DNA from 2 places in the Kitasatospora sp. NPDC091276 genome. Region 2 is predicted to be linked to the other one. Evidence: riboswitches for the same ligand, from Rfam matches in the RefSeq annotation. Region 2 holds a riboswitch; the other holds the start of a gene.

Region 1 (7,471 bases), on a different contig from region 2:
CACTGGAGCTGAAGACCCCCCATGACTGACCCCATCGTCAGGATTCACGTCGGCGGCAGCGCCGGCCACGACCCGTACGACGTGCTGATCGGGCACCAGCTGCTCGGCGAGCTGTCGGCGCTGATCAGTCCCCCCAGCCTGGGGACGAGAGGCGCCAAGCGGGTCGCGATCATCCACCCCGAGGCGCTGGCCGCCACCGCCGACGCCATCCGCGAGGACCTGCTCGGCGAGGGCTACGAGGCGATCGCGCTCCAGGTGCCCAACGCCGAGGACGCCAAGAGCGCCGAGGTCGCCGCGTACTGCTGGTCGGTGCTCGGGCAGACCGGCTTCACCCGCAGCGACGTCGTCGTCGGCCTCGGCGGCGGCGCCACCACCGACCTGGCCGGCTTCGTCGCCGCGACCTGGCTGCGCGGCGTCCGCTGGATCTCCATGCCCACCACGCTGCTCGGCATGGTCGACGCGGCCGTCGGCGGCAAGACCGGCATCAACATCGCCGAGGGCAAGAACATGGTCGGCGCCTTCCACCCGCCGGTGGGCGTGCTGGCCGACCTCGACACCCTGGCGACCGTGCCCAAGCACGACTACGTCTCCGGCCTCGCCGAGGTCATCAAGTGCGGCTTCATCGCCGACCCGGCCATCCTCGACCTGATCGAGGCCGACCCGGAGGGCGCCAAGACCCCGGACGGCACGCACACCGTCGAGCTGATCCGCCGCGCCATCCAGGTCAAGGCCGACGTGGTCTCCGGGGACCTCAAGGAGTCCGGCCGGCGCGAGATCCTCAACTACGGCCACACCCTCGGCCACGCCATCGAGCGCAACGAGCGCTACAAGTGGCGGCACGGCGCCGCGATCTCCATCGGCATGGTCTTCGCCGCCGAACTCGGCCGCCTGGCGGGCCGGTTGGACGACGAGACGGCCGACCGGCACCGTACCGTGCTGGCCTCCGTCGGCCTGCCGCTGCGTTACCAGGCGGACGCCTGGCCGAAGCTGCTGGACGCCATGAAGATCGACAAGAAGTCGCGCGGCGACCTGATCCGCTTCATCGTCCTGGACGGCCTCGGCAAGACCTCCGTCCTGGAGGGCCCCGACCCGTCCCTGCTGGTCGCCGCCTACGCGGAGGTCTCGGCGTGACCAGGGTCATGGTGCTCAACGGCCCCAACCTCGGGCGGCTCGGCAGCCGCGAGCCGGACGTCTACGGCGCCACCTCCTACGCCGGGCTGGTCGAGCGCTGCACCGCGCTCGGCAAGGAGTTCGGCTTCGAGGTCGAGGTGCACGAGACCAACTCCGAGCAGCAGATGGTGGAGTGGCTGCACGAGGCGGCCGACGGCAAGGTGCCCGTGGTGATCAACCCGGGCGCGTTCACGCACTACTCGTACGCGATGCGGGACGCCGCCTCGCAGCGCACCGCGCCGCTGATCGAGGTGCACATCTCCAACCCGTACGCCCGGGAGACCTTCCGGCACACCTCGGTGATCGCCGCGGTGGCCTCCGGCACCATCGCGGGGTTCGGGCTCGGCTCGTACGAGCTGGCCCTGCGCGCCCTGGCCGAGCAACTCGCCACGCGCTGACGCCTGGTCAGCGGCCCGGTGGCGGACTGTGCCCGCCGCCGGGCCGCCGTGTAGTCTCCCCGCTGAGAGGTGTCGGGAGGTGACCGTGACGCAGTACGCCGGGGGCGGGCAGGTCCCGCCGCGTCCCGTCGCTCCGCCGGGGCCGCAGCCGTCGGGGGCCGCCGCGCCGCCGCCGGTGCCGCCCGCTCCGGCTCCTGTTCCCGCCGCCGCGCCGCCGGTTCCGGCCGCTCCGGTGCCGCCCGCTCCGGCTCCTGTTCCCGCCGCCGCGCCGCCGGTTCCGGCCGCTCCGGTGCCGCCCGCTCCTGTTGCCGCGCCCGCCCCGGCCGCACCCGCGCCCGGCGCGCCGGTCCCCGTCGGGTCCACCGGGCACTTCGTGCTGCCCTCCGGCACGCCCGTGCAACTCCCCGCCCACCCGCCGCAGCGGCACGCGCCCACCAGTCCGATCGCCGTCCTGCTGATCGGCCCGGCCGGGGCCGGCAAGACCACCGTCGCCCGGTACTGGGCCGAGCGCCGGCCCAGCCCGACCGCGCACATCAGCCTGGACGACGTCCGCGAGTGGGTGCAGTCCGGCTTCGCCAACCCGCAGTCCGGCTGGAACGACGCCTCCGAGGCGCAGTACCGGCTGGCCCGCCGCACCTGCGGCTTCGCCTGCCGCAACTACCTCGCCAACGGCATCTCCTGCATCATCGACGACGCCGTCTTCCCGGACCGCCCGGCCATCGGCCTCGGCGGCTGGAAGCGGCACATCGGCCCCGGCATGATCCCGGTCGTGCTGCTGCCCAGCCTGGACTCCGTGCTGCACCGCAACGCCCGGCGCGGCGGCACCCGGCGGCTCGGTGACGAGGAGGTGGCGCGGATCCACGGCCGGATGGCCGGCTGGTACAACTCCGGGCTGCCGATCATCGACAACTCGTACCTGGACGTGGCCGGCACCGCCGCCGAGCTGGACCGTGTCATCCTGGCCCGGCTGATGGGCATGCCGGTGCGCTGACCTGCGACGATCCGGCGGTGTCGGTGCCGGCTGCGATGATGTGCGGGTCCTGTCGAACCACCCCGGGGGAGCTGACGCCCGTGCCGGAAGGCCACATCATCCACCGCCTCGCCGCCGAGAACCGGAAGGCCTTCGGCGGCCGCCCGGTCGAGGTGTCCAGTCCGCAGGGCCGGTTCGCCGACGAGGCCAAGGCCATCGACGGGCAGTTGCTCACCGCGGCCGAAGCCGTCGGCAAGCACCTGTTCCTCGGCTTCGAGGAGGGCGCCTGGGTGCACGTCCACCTCGGCCTCTACGGCGGCTTCGCCTTCGGCACCGGGCCCGCGCCCGAGCCGGTCGGCCTGGTCCGGCTGCGGCTGGCCAACGACGACGGCTACGCAGACCTGCGCGGCCCCAACACCTGCGCGCTGGTCACCGGCGCGGAGAAGGCCGCCGTCGCGGCCCGGCTGGGCCCCGACCCGCTGCGCGCCGACGCCGACCCGCAGGCCGCCTGGCGCCGGATATCGGCCAGCCGGACGACCGTCGCCGCGCTGCTGATGGACCAGAAGGTGCTGGCCGGGGTGGGCAACGTCTACCGGGCCGAGGTGCTGTTCCGCCACGGGATCAACCCGCACCGCGCCGGCCGCGACCTCACCCGGGGCGAGTGGGACGCGATCTGGGCCGACCTGGTCGCCCTGATGCACGAGGGCGTCGGCGCGGGCCGGATCGACACCGTCCGCCCCGAGCACACCCCCGAGGCGATGGGCCGCCCGCCGCGCGTCGACGACCACGGCGGCGAGGTGTACGTCTACCGGCGGGCCGCGATGCCCTGCCTGGTCTGCGGCACCGACGTCCGGACGGAGCAGCACGCCGCGCGCAACCTCTTCTGGTGCCCCGCCTGCCAGGCGGCCTGACCGCGTTCGAGGGTTGCTCCGGCCGGGCCCCGGCGCGTCCTCCGGGGGGGGGGGAGCCGGTCAGCCGACGGCCGTGTTGGGCTCGTGGTGTTCGGCGGCGGCGCACGCGTCGAGGAGGGGGCGCAGGGCCTCGTCCACGAGCCGGTAGCGCACGACCCGCCCGTCCTTGTCTCCGGTGACCACGCCCGCGGTGCGGAGCAGCCGCAGGGCCTGGGACACGGCGGGGTCGCGCATGCCGGTGGCGACGGCGAGGTCGGAGACGGCGAGCGGGCCGGCCCGGTGGAGGGCGAGCAGGAGGGCGAGCCGCCCGGGGTCGGCGAGCAGGGAGAACCGCTCGGCCCAGGTGCGGACGTGCGCGGGGTCGCCGATCGCGGCGATGGCCTCGCAGACCCGGTGTCCGTCGATGGTGCGGTGGCCCGCGCGGTCGGCCGGTACGAGATGCATGCGCACATTGTTGCAGGAGGGGGCCTGTGATCCTGGACACCTGCGCAGGTGCGCAGCCTTGCAAGGGTGGGTCCTGGCCCCTACGGTGTTCCCCGCCGTGGTGCTCGGGAAGACCGGTGACGGATCCTCAGGGGTCCCAGTCCGGAGCGGCCCTCGCCACTGTGATCGGGCCATCGTGATCGTCGACGATGGAGAGACGTCCGTACCCACGACGCCACTGGGAGCCTCGCGCACCTGGGAAGGCGGGTACGGGACCCCCGTAAGCCAGGAGACCGGCCACGGCATCTCACGAAGTGTTTCCACGAGGTGCTGGAGCGTGACCCGAATGACCCTGCCCGAAACCGCCGCCGCCGAGGCGCCGGCGACACCGTCCGTGCTGCCCACGTTCCGCTGGAAGCGCGAGGACACCGTCCGCACGGCCGGGCTGATGGGGGTGATCCTGGCCATGCACGTGGTGGCCTTCGGGACGCTCGTCTTCCTGGTCGCGCCCCACAACTACGCGGTCGGCACCCAGGTCTTCGGGGTGGGCCTCGGGATCACCGCGTACACCCTCGGCATGCGGCACGCCTTCGACGCCGACCACATCGCGGTGATCGACAACACCACCCGCAAGCTGATGGCGGACGGCAAGCGGCCGGTCTCGGTCGGCTTCTGGTTCGCCCTCGGGCACTCCTCGATGGTGGTGCTGATGGCCGCCCTGGTGGCGGGCGGCGCGCAGCTGGCCAGCACGCTGATGGACGACGACTCGGCCACCCACAAGTGGCTCGGGATGGTCGGCACGACGGCCTCCGGGGCGTTCCTCTACCTGATCGGCGCGCTCAACCTGGCCGCGCTGCTCGGCATACTCAAGGTGTTCCGGGCGATGCGGGCCGGGTCGTACGACGAGGCGCAGCTGGAGGAGCACCTCAACTCGCGCGGCTTCATGGCCCGGGTGCTGAACCGGGCGACCCGGTCGATCACCCGGCCCGGGCAGATGTTCCCGGTGGGCATGGTGCTGGGGCTGGGCTTCGACACCGCGACCGAGGTCACCCTGATGGTGATGGCCGGGTCGGGCGCGGCGGCCGGGCTGCCCTGGTACGCGATCGTCTGCCTGCCGCTGCTGTTCGCGGCCGGGATGAGCCTGTTCGACACCCTGGACGGGACGTTCATGAACTTCGCGTACCAGTGGGCCTTCGCGAACCCGGTCCGGAAGGTGTACTACAACCTGACGATCACCGGGCTGTCGATCGCGGTGGCCTTCGTCATCGGCACCATCGAACTGGTCGGCGTGCTGCACGAGAAGCTCGATCTGACCGACCCGGTCACCGGCTGGATCGCGGGCATCTCGCTGGACAACGTCGGCTACGCGATCGCCGGGCTGTTCGTGGTGGTCTGGGCCGCGGCGATCGCCTACTGGAAGCTGGCCCGGGTGGAGAAGCGCTGGGTGGCCGCCGAGTAGCGACGGCTGCGATCAGCGACGGCAGCGAGCAGCGACGGCGCCTCCCCCGGGATTCCGGGGGAGGCGCCGTTTCGTCGCTGCGGGTCGGTGCCGGTCGTCGAGCGGGCGGGGTTCAGCGCTCTTCGCGGAAGTCGACGTGCCGGCGCGCGACCGGGTCGTACTTGCGCAGGACCATCCGGTCCGGGTCGTTGCGGCGGTTCTTGCGGGTCACGTACGTGTAGCCGGTGCCGGCGGTGGAGCGGAGCTTGATGACGGGGCGCAGTTCGCTGCGGGCCATGGGTGTCCTCCCGGGTTGGCGGGGTGTTCGGGGCTGGGGCGAAACCGTACACCGAAATGGAAGTCATTTTCATCTGGTGTAACGTGAGCTCCGTCCCGCCCATTCCCGGACGCCAGGGAGCACCCATGTCCGCCCACTGCCAACTCACCGGCCGCCGGCCCGGATTCGGCAACGCGATCTCGCACTCGCACCGCCGCACCCGCCGCCGCTTCGACCCCAACATCCAGCACAAGCGCTACTGGCTGCCCGGTGAGGGCCGGTACGTCCGGCTCACCCTCAGCGCCAAGGGCATCCGCACCATCGACACGATCGGCATCGAGGCCGCCGTCGCCCGCATCCGCGCCCGAGGGGGGAAGGTCTGATGGCCAAGCAGAGCAAGATCGCCAAGAACGAGCAGCGCCGCGCCGTCGTGGCCCGGTACGCCGAGCGCCGCGCCGAGCTCAAGCGGATCATCGCCCACCCCGGCACCGCCCCCGCCGAACGCGCGGACGCCCAGGCCGAACTCGCCCGCCAGCCCCGCGACGCCAGCGCCACCCGGATCCGCAACCGCGACGCCGTCGACGGCCGCCCCCGCGGCTACCTGCGCGCCTTCGGCCTCTCCCGGGTCAACCTCCGCGTCCACGCCCACGCCGGCCACCTGCCCGGCGTCCGCAAGGCCAGCTGGTGAGCGGCGTGGACGGGATCAAACTGCCCGTGGTGGTCGTCGCCGGACTGCACGCCGACGAACGCCGCGCCGCCGTCCGGGAGTTGGCGGCGGCCGCGGTGGACGCGGTGGTCCTCCACCATGACCTGCGGGAGGCCTCGCAGGGCGTCGTCCACCGTGAACTGCGCGACGCGGGAGGCGGGTTCGACGCCGCCGACGTCCCGCTGGTGAACGACTGCCCCTGCTGCGCCCTGCGCGAGGACCTGCTGCCGCGACTGCTGCGGATCGCCGACGAGGGCCGGTACGGGCTCGCGATCGTCGAACTGTGGGGCGGCAGCGACCCGCACCCGGCCGTCGAGGTGATCGCCGGGGGAGAGGCGGACGGCCGCCACCTGGAGGACGCCGTCGAACTCGCGGGCGTGGTCACGGCCGTCGACCCGGACCGGCTGATCGGCGAACTCTCCGTCTCCGACGACCTGGTGGAGCACGGCGAGCACACCGCCCGCCAGGACCAGCGGACCCGCGCGGAGGCGCTCGCCCACCAGGTCGAGTACGCCACCACCCTCGCCGTCCCGCGCGCGACGGCGCACGCGCCCGGGCTCGCGTTGCTCCGCCAGCTCCACCCCACCGCCCGGGTCGTCCGGCTCGGCACCGGGGCGCTCACCCGGGCCGCCCTCGGCGGCTTCGACGTCGCCGCCGCCCGCGACCGGGTCAACCCGGCGATCGCGCTGCTCCCGCAGGAGAGCGACGAGGCCGGCGTCACCACGCTGGTCTGGGAGCGCCGCCGCCCGCTGCACCCCGAGCGGCTGCACCGGGCGCTGGAACTGCTCGTCCCCGCCGCCCAGCGCAGCCGCGGCCGCTTCTGGCTGGCCAACCGGCCCGACCTGATGCTCGCCTGGGACGCCGCCGGGGCCAACCTCGCCGTCGAGGAGTGCGGCCCCTGGCTCACCTCCCTGCCCGACGCCGCCTGGGAGCTCTACCCGCCCGCCCGCCGGGCCGCCGCCGCCCTCGACTGGCACCCTCTGCACGGCGACCGGGTGCAGCAGCTCAGCTTCACCGCGGAGGGCCTCGACGTCGACGGCGTCACCGGGCTGCTCGACTCCTGTCTGCTCACCGACGCCGAACTCGCGGCGGGCGCACCCGGCTGGAAGGCCCTGCCGGACGCCTTCCGGGACCTGCTCGACCCCGTTCACTGAGGAGCCGTCACTGTGCGTAAGCGA
Region 2 (7,471 bases):
TTGTACGCCGCCCAAGCCAGCAGCACCACGCCCCAGCCGACGGCGATGCCGCCGGCCGCGCGCATCGCACGCGCCTGTCCCATCCCGCACCCCCGCCCCGCCGGGCCCGTCCCGGCGTCAGCCCCTCGGCTTCGCCGCCACAGGATGCCACACGGCACAACGGACACGGTATTCCGGCCGTTCAACGGAATTCGGTGGTGTAGCGCACCTCACGGCGACCGGCTCGGCGGACGCGCGGGGGCGGCTCGACGACCCTGCGGACCGACTCAACGAACGTGCAGGCCGCCCCAGTCGACGTTCGCGCCGAACGGCCCGGCGCCGCCGGTGAGCGCCAGCGGGCTGTGGTAGGTGGCGTTGACGTCCGCGCTGGCGTTGCGCGGCTGGTCCGGCGTCAGGTTGTCCGAGGTGAGCGACTGCCCCCAGACCGTCCAGATCGTCCAGGGCGTGCGCCGCAGCGTGTCCGGCTGGCGGGAGTTGACCGGGACGGCGAAGGACTCGGCCAGGATCCGCGGCTTGCCGTAGCCGGCGAGCCCGTCGTAGTACCGCTTGGTCCACACCTCACCGGTGCCGATCGGGTGCGCGGGGCTGCCGCTGTAGTCGTCCACCCCGACCACGTCGACGTACTGCGAGCCCGGGTAGTAGTCCCACGGGTCCGCGCCGGGGGCTCCGTCCCAGGACACCGGCGTCCAGACGAACAGCAGGTTGTGCAGGCCCCTGGTCTCCACCAGGTAGCGGTAGGTGATCCGCCACAGCGCCTGGTAGTCGGCCGGCTTCTGGCCCGACCACCAGAACCTGCGGGAGCAGTCCTGCACGTTCATCTCGTGGTACGGGCGCAGCAGCACCGGCACGTCGTGGGCGGCCAGGTACTCCAGGTGGTCGGCCAGGTAGGACAGGTCGGTCATCAGCGCGCGGTACTCGGGGGTGTCGTGCGCGCTGTCGACGACCCGGCCGAACCAGCCCTTGTCCTTGGCGGCCGGAGAGTTCGAACAGAGCACCTGCTCGAAGGACTTGACGTCCGAACCCGGGTAGGGCTGGTGGAAGGACATGCCGACGATCCCGGCCGGCCCCCCGCCGTTGTCGGGCAGTTCGGTGGTGGTGCCGTCGCAGTTGTGCTGGACGCCGGCCGTGCCGTAGCTGCCGTCGTCGGCGCGCGGGTGACCGGACCAGACGGCGGAGAGCAGGTCGACGGCGTCGTCGGTGTACTGCCAGCCGGCCCGGCAGGTGGGCCACCGGCCGGCCGAGTAGGAGCGCGGGTCGCCGACGCCCCAGCCGGTCTGGCCGTAGCCGGGGCCGAGGTCGGTCTCGACGAAGCCGGGCAGCTTGCCGGTGAGGTCGGCGGCCTTCTTGTAGTAGTAGCCGACCTGCTTGGTGCCGCGGTAGTCGCCGTACTCGGGGTTGTTGCGCTCGTTGTGCGCCTCGACGTGCTGGCCGATGACCGTCCCGCCGCTCTGCCCGGTGCGGGCCCGGCCCTCCAGGTCGGCGAGCAGCTGCTGGACGGCCCGGGCGTTCGGCGAGGCCTGCGGATCCCGGGCGAGCAGGTCCCGGCCGACCTCCGGCGGCAGGGTGCGGCCGGGGAGGCCTACCGTCACCGGGACGCGGACGGGCCGTTCGCCGTCGGCCCGGCCGTCACGCTGCAACAGCGCCACGGCGCCCGCGGCGACCACGACCCCGGCCGCGGCCAGGACGGCGGGCTTGCCGCGCAGGGCTCTGGGCAGGGCCACGGACCGCTCCTCCGGTTGCTCGCCGGCACCGGCCCAGGCGGACACAACCGGAACACTCGTGCGAATGACTGCCCCGAGAGCCTGCCACACTCCCCCGGCACCGGCGAGCGAACCCGCCGGGCCGGGGGGTCACGGCGGATCAGCCGGCCGCGGCGGCCCCCGGCGCACCCGGCGCACCCGGCGCGGCCGCGGACGCGGCCTTGGCGCGCTGGAGCAGCTGGCCCTTCACGTGCTCGCCGAAGCCGGCGGCCGCCGCGGTGGCGGCGGCGTCGGCGGTGTCGCCGCCCTTCGCCGAGCCCTCGACCGTGAAGTAGGCGTACCGGCCCAGGGTGTTGTGCGTGTTGGTGCAGCCCGGAGTGGCGCAGAAGGCCGGCGCGCCCGGCGCGACGGCGCCCTTGAGGTGGCCGGTGTAGCTCTTCATCGAGGTCTCGGCCTGGATCTTGTGGTCGAAGACCGCGACGCCGACGGTCACCGCGCTGTCGCCGGAGACGTAGGTCGCCCGGAGCACCTTCTGGCAGCCCTGGTCACCGAGGACCTTGCCGAGCCCGCCGGTCGTCGAGTTCCCGTCCCAGCAGGGCGAGTCCAGCGAGACGAAGGTCCGGTTCCAGGTGGCGCCGTTGACCGTCACCTGGAGCGCGGAGAACAGTGCCCCCGCGTCCTGCGGCGCCGGGTCGGTGGCGGCCTCCCAGATCGGCCTCGACGGGTCGTCCGGCGCGCCGCCCGGGGTGCCGGACGGGTTCCCGCCCGGGGTCGCGGCGGCACTCGGCGCGGCACCCGATGCGGCGGAGGACGGCCGGTTGGAGGCGGAGGCGATCGGCCCGGCGACCGGCTTGTCGCCGCCGCCCTTCGTCAGCAGCACCGCCCCGCCCGCGATCAGGCCGCCGACCAGGACGACCGCGACCGCCACGCCGAGGGCCCGCAGCCGGCGGCGGCGCTTGCCGTCCGCCGCGTTGCGGTCGGCCAGCGCCTCCCAGTTCGGCTCGGCGCGCTGCGGCGCCTGGGGCTGCGGGTACGACTGCGGATGCGGCTGGGGGTGTGCCTGGTGATGCGCCTGGGGGTTCGGCTGGGGGTGCGCCTGGGGGTTCGGCTGCCACTGCGGCGGCAGCTGCTGCCCTGGCGGTCCCGGCTGCGGCAGCGGAGGCTGCCCCGGCGGACCGGGCTGCGCCACCGGCTGCGCGGGCGGCACCGGAGGCCCGTACGAGGCCGGCGGCGGCCCGAAGCCCCCGCTCGGCGGCAACACCGGACCGGGCACCACCGGCGGCTGCTGACCGTGCGCGTCCCCCGGCCCGGGGGGAGGCGTTCCCTGCGGACCCTGCCCGGGTGCGCCAGTTCCGTCGCTCACGCGCCCCCTCGCTTCGCTCGATGATCGCTTCGCGAAACGCGCCCCTCGGCGCTTCGCTCGCTCATGCGCCCAGATCGTAGGGCATGCCCGCGGCGACCGGTCCGCCCGGTGACCGTTCCGTATCGAAACCAGGACGCCGGGGCCCGGAATCACGGCGCCGGGAGCCCGGAATCAGGGCGCCGGGAGCCCGGATCCGAGGCGCCCCAAGGCCACGACCCGCCCCCTCCCGGCACCCCCGGTCATCGCTCCGACACACCGCGCCGTACTACATGTGGGGTCGCATCAGAGAGACACCACTAGATGTATGCTCAATCCTGCTGTCGATGCAGGGGAACCCGGTGCGAATCCGGGACTGCCCCGCAGCGGTGAGCGGGCGGCTCCAGTAGCCGCCCCGCGAGTCCGAGTACCTGCCGACGGTGTGCGCACGGGCCCTCCCGCAGAGGCCGCGCCAGCACGAGAACTACCTTCCGGGCCTCGCGGGCGGGCCGGGGACGCCACCGTCGCGCGACGCTTCCTGCGTACGTGCCGTGCTCCCCTGCCCCGAACGGCCCGGTACCCCCCGATCACCGCCGCCGATCGCCGCCAGGAGAGAGCGCCTTGACCACCGCTGCCTCAGCCACCCTGCCCGCCCAGGGCACCGGCCCCGCCCCCACCGACCCGACGGTCTCCGACCCCGGCGGCGCGCTCCTTCGGCTGCTCACCGACCGCAGCGTCGATCTCCCCCAGGTGGACCCCGGCCATGTCGCCGCCGCCGCGCTGCGCGGCCGCCACGCCGGCTCGGACTTCGCCGAGCTGCGCGGGCTGGCCGTGGACGCCGCCGCGTCGATGATCGCCGAGGACCCCCAGTACTCGAAGCTGGCCGCCCGGCTGCTCGCCCTGGAGATCGTCGACGAGGCGAACAGCCAGGGCTCGCGCTCCTTCGCCGCCTCGATCGCCGTCGGCCACGCCGAGGGCCTGATCGGCGACACCACCGCCGCCTTCGTCACCAAGCACGCCGCCGCCCTGGACGCGCTGATCGACGCGCACGGCGACGACCGCTTCGAGTACTTCGGCCTGCGCACCGTGCAGTCCCGCTACCTGCTGCGCCACCCGATCACCCGCAAGGTCATCGAGACCCCGCAGCACTTCCTGCTCCGCGTCGCCTGCGGCCTGGCGGTCGGCGACAGCGAGCAGTCGGTGCGGGAGGTCGCCGAGCTGTACGGCCTGATGAGCCGGCTGGAGTACCTGACCTCCTCGCCGACCCTGTTCAACTCCGGCACCCGGCACCCGCAGATGTCAAGCTGCTACCTGCTCGACTCCCCGCTGGACAACCTGGACTCGATCTACAACCGCTACGCGCAGATCGCCCGGCTGTCCAAGCACGCCGGCGGCATCGGCCTGTCCTACTCGCGCATCCGCTCGCGCGGCAGCCTGATCCGCGGCACCAACGGCAAGTCCAACGGCATCGTCCCGTTCCTGCGCACCCTCGACTCCTCGGTCGCCGCCGTCAACCAGGGCGGCCGCCGCAAGGGCGCGGCCTGCGTCTACCTGGAGACCTGGCACGCCGACATCGAGGAGTTCCTGGAGCTCCGCGACAACACCGGCGAGGAGGCGCGGCGCACCCACAACCTCAACCTGGCGCACTGGATCCCGGACGAGTTCATGCGCCGGGTCAACGCCAACGAGGACTGGTCGCTGTTCTCCCCCGCCGACGTGCCCGAGCTCGTCGACCTGTGGGGCTCCGACTTCGACGAGGCCTACCGCAAGGCCGAGCTGGCCGGCAAGGCCGTGCGCACCATCCCCGCGCAGACCCTGTACGCCCGGATGATGCGCACCCTGGCGCAGACCGGCAACGGCTGGATGACCTTCAAGGACGCCTCCAACCGCGCCGCCAACCAGACCGCGCTGCCCGGCCGCACGGTGCACTCCTCGAACCTGTGCACCGAGATCCTGGAGGTCACGGACGACTCCGAGACCGCCGTCTGCAACCTCGGCTCGGTCAACCTCGGCGCCCACGTCGCCCCGGGGGCCTCCGTCGACGACCTGCTCGGCGCCATGGACTGGGAGCGCCTCGACGCCACCGTCCGCACCGCCGTGACGTTCCTCGACCGCGTGGTGGACATCAACTTCTACCCGACCACCGAGGCCGGCACCTCCAACTCCCGCTGGCGCCCGGTCGGCCTCGGCGTGATGGGCCTCCAGGACGTCTTCTTCAAGCTGCGGATCGACTTCGACTCCGCCGAGGCCGCGCGACTGTCCACCCTCATCGCCGAGCGCATCATGCTCACCGCGTACGAGCGCTCCGCCGACCTGGCCGAGCAGCTGGGCCGCCACGAGGCCTACGGCGAGACCCGCGCCGCCCGCGGCGAGCTGCACATCGACCACTTCCCGACGGCCGCCCCGCAGTGGGCCGACCGCTGGACCGCGCTGCGCGCCCGCATCGCCGAGACCGGCCTGCGCAACTCGCTGCTGCTGGCCATCGCGCCGACCGCGACCATCGCGTCCATCGCCGGCGTCTACGAGTGCATCGAGCCGCAGGTCTCCAACCTGTTCAAGCGCGAGACGCTGTCCGGCGAGTTCCTCCAGGTCAACCCGTACCTGGTGCGCGAGCTCAAGGAGCTCGGCGTCTGGGACCAGCAGACCCGCGACGCCCTGCGCGAGGCCAACGGCTCCGTCCAGGAGCTGGGCTGGCTGCCCGCCGAGGTCCGCTCGCTCTACCGCACCGCCTGGGAGCTGCCCCAGCGCGCGCTGATCGACCTGGCCGCGGCCCGCATGCCGTACCTCGACCAGAGCCAGTCGCTGAACCTGTTCATGGCGGCGCCGACCATCGGCAAGCTCAGCTCGATGTACGCCTACGCGTGGAAGGTCGGTCTCAAGACCACCTACTACCTGCGCTCGCGCCCGGCGACCCGGATCGCCCAGGCCGCCTCCGGTACCGCCCGCGCCGCCGCGCCCGCGTCCTCGTCCGCGCCCGTGCCCGTGAACACCCCGACCCTCACCCCGGAGGAGGAGGCCGCGCTGGCCTGCTCCCTGGAGAACCCCGAGTCCTGCGAGGCCTGCCAGTGAGCACCCCCGACCGCGAGAAGATGCTGCTCGACCCCGGCTTCGAGCTGACCCTGCGCCCGATGCGCTACCCGTCGTTCTACGACCGGTACCGGGACGCGATCAAGAACACCTGGACCGTCGAGGAGGTGGACCTGCACTCCGACGTCGCCGACCTGGCCAAGCTCAGCGAGGGCGAGCGCCACCTCATCGGCCGCCTGGTCGCCTTCTTCGCCACCGGGGACTCGATCGTCTCCAACAACGTGGTGCTGAGCCTCTACAAGCACATCAACTCCCCGGAGGCGCGGCTGTACCTGTCGCGCCAGCTCTTCGAGGAGGCCGTGCACGTCCAGTTCTACCTGACGCTGCTCGACACCTACCTGCCCGACCCCGAGGACCGCGCGGCGGCCTTCGACGCGGTGGAGAACATCCCCTCCATCCGCCAGAAGGCGCAGTTCTGCTTCAAGTACATGAACGCCGTCGACCACATCGACTCGCTCCAGACCAAGGAGGACCGCCGCGCGTTCCTCCTGAACCTGATCTGCTTCGCGGCGTGCGTCGAGGGCCTGTTCTTCTACGGCGCGTTCGCGTACGTGTACTGGTTCCGCTCGCGTGGCCTGCTGCACGGTCTGGCCACCGGCACCAACTGGGTGTTCCGCGACGAGTCCATGCACATGGACTTCGCGATGTCGGTCGTGGACACGGTCCGCGAGGAGGAGCCCGACCTCTTCGACGACGAGATGGCCAAGCAGGTCACGGAGATGCTGGAAGAGGCCGTCGAGGCCGAGCTCCAGTTCGCCCAGGACCTGTGCGGTGACGGCCTCGCCGGCATGAACACCGACTCCATGCGCCAGTACCTGGAGGCCGTGGCCGACCAGCGCCTCGCCCGCCTCGGCCTGCCGATCCGCTACGGGTCGACGAACCCGTTCGGGTTCATGGAGCTCCAGAACGTCCAGGAGCTGACCAACTTCTTCGAGCGCCGTGTGTCGGCGTACCAGGTCGCCGTCGAGGGCTCCGTCGCCTTCGACGACGACTTCTAAACCGCTCAGACACACCAGAGGTGCCCCGCCCGGCTCACCGCCGCGCGGGGCACCTCTGTCTGTACCGACCCGACCGCCCACCCCATCCCCCTGAACTCCCCCGCCCCCACCCGGCGTTCACACCGGGCGGGGGCGGTCGAACGACTTTCCCGTTCTGGAAAGATCAGGTTCTTGACCCTGCGCCCAGAGAGCCGGGAGCATCGGCCAAGACAGGAACCACCGGCGACTGGAGGCACCTGATGCTGCGTTGGCTGTCTGGGAATGGGTCCTGCAACGACGGATCGTGCCCCACGCTGTGGGGCACCGAGAACGGGGACTACGTGGTCCAGGGATACGCGATCACCGAC

Evidence for each region. Region 2 has a riboswitch for cobalamin ahead of AB0O19_RS13030 (ribonucleoside-diphosphate reductase subunit alpha). Riboswitches for the same ligand answer to the same signal wherever they lie in the genome.
Region 1: linked by a shared signal. The riboswitch ahead of AB0O19_RS06920 (HoxN/HupN/NixA family nickel/cobalt transporter) and the one ahead of AB0O19_RS13030 (ribonucleoside-diphosphate reductase subunit alpha) in region 2 are both predicted to bind cobalamin.

What each region holds. Positions count from the first base shown of each region.
Region 1 covers NZ_JBFBFU010000004.1:207,030-214,500, forward strand. The annotation lists gene AB0O19_RS06890 (shikimate kinase) at 1-29, shown strand, start outside; gene aroB (3-dehydroquinate synthase) at 22-1,131, shown strand; gene aroQ (type II 3-dehydroquinate dehydratase) at 1,140-1,568, shown strand; gene AB0O19_RS06905 (AAA family ATPase) at 1,648-2,559, shown strand; gene AB0O19_RS06910 (DNA-formamidopyrimidine glycosylase family protein) at 2,640-3,449, shown strand; gene AB0O19_RS06915 (metalloregulator ArsR/SmtB family transcription factor) at 3,510-3,893, opposite strand; cobalamin riboswitch at 3,975-4,189, shown strand; gene AB0O19_RS06920 (HoxN/HupN/NixA family nickel/cobalt transporter) at 4,219-5,331, shown strand; gene rpmG (50S ribosomal protein L33) at 5,444-5,608, opposite strand; gene rpmB (50S ribosomal protein L28) at 5,734-5,970, shown strand; gene rpsN (30S ribosomal protein S14) at 5,970-6,275, shown strand; gene AB0O19_RS06940 (GTP-binding protein) at 6,272-7,447, shown strand; gene rpsR (30S ribosomal protein S18) at 7,460-7,471, shown strand, end outside.
Region 2 covers NZ_JBFBFU010000008.1:224,958-232,428, forward strand. The annotation lists gene AB0O19_RS13015 (hypothetical protein) at 1-83, opposite strand, end outside; gene AB0O19_RS13020 (glycosyl hydrolase) at 267-1,721, opposite strand; gene AB0O19_RS13025 (hypothetical protein) at 1,861-2,907, opposite strand; cobalamin riboswitch at 3,351-3,493, shown strand; gene AB0O19_RS13030 (ribonucleoside-diphosphate reductase subunit alpha) at 3,685-6,108, shown strand; gene AB0O19_RS13035 (ribonucleotide-diphosphate reductase subunit beta) at 6,105-7,124, shown strand.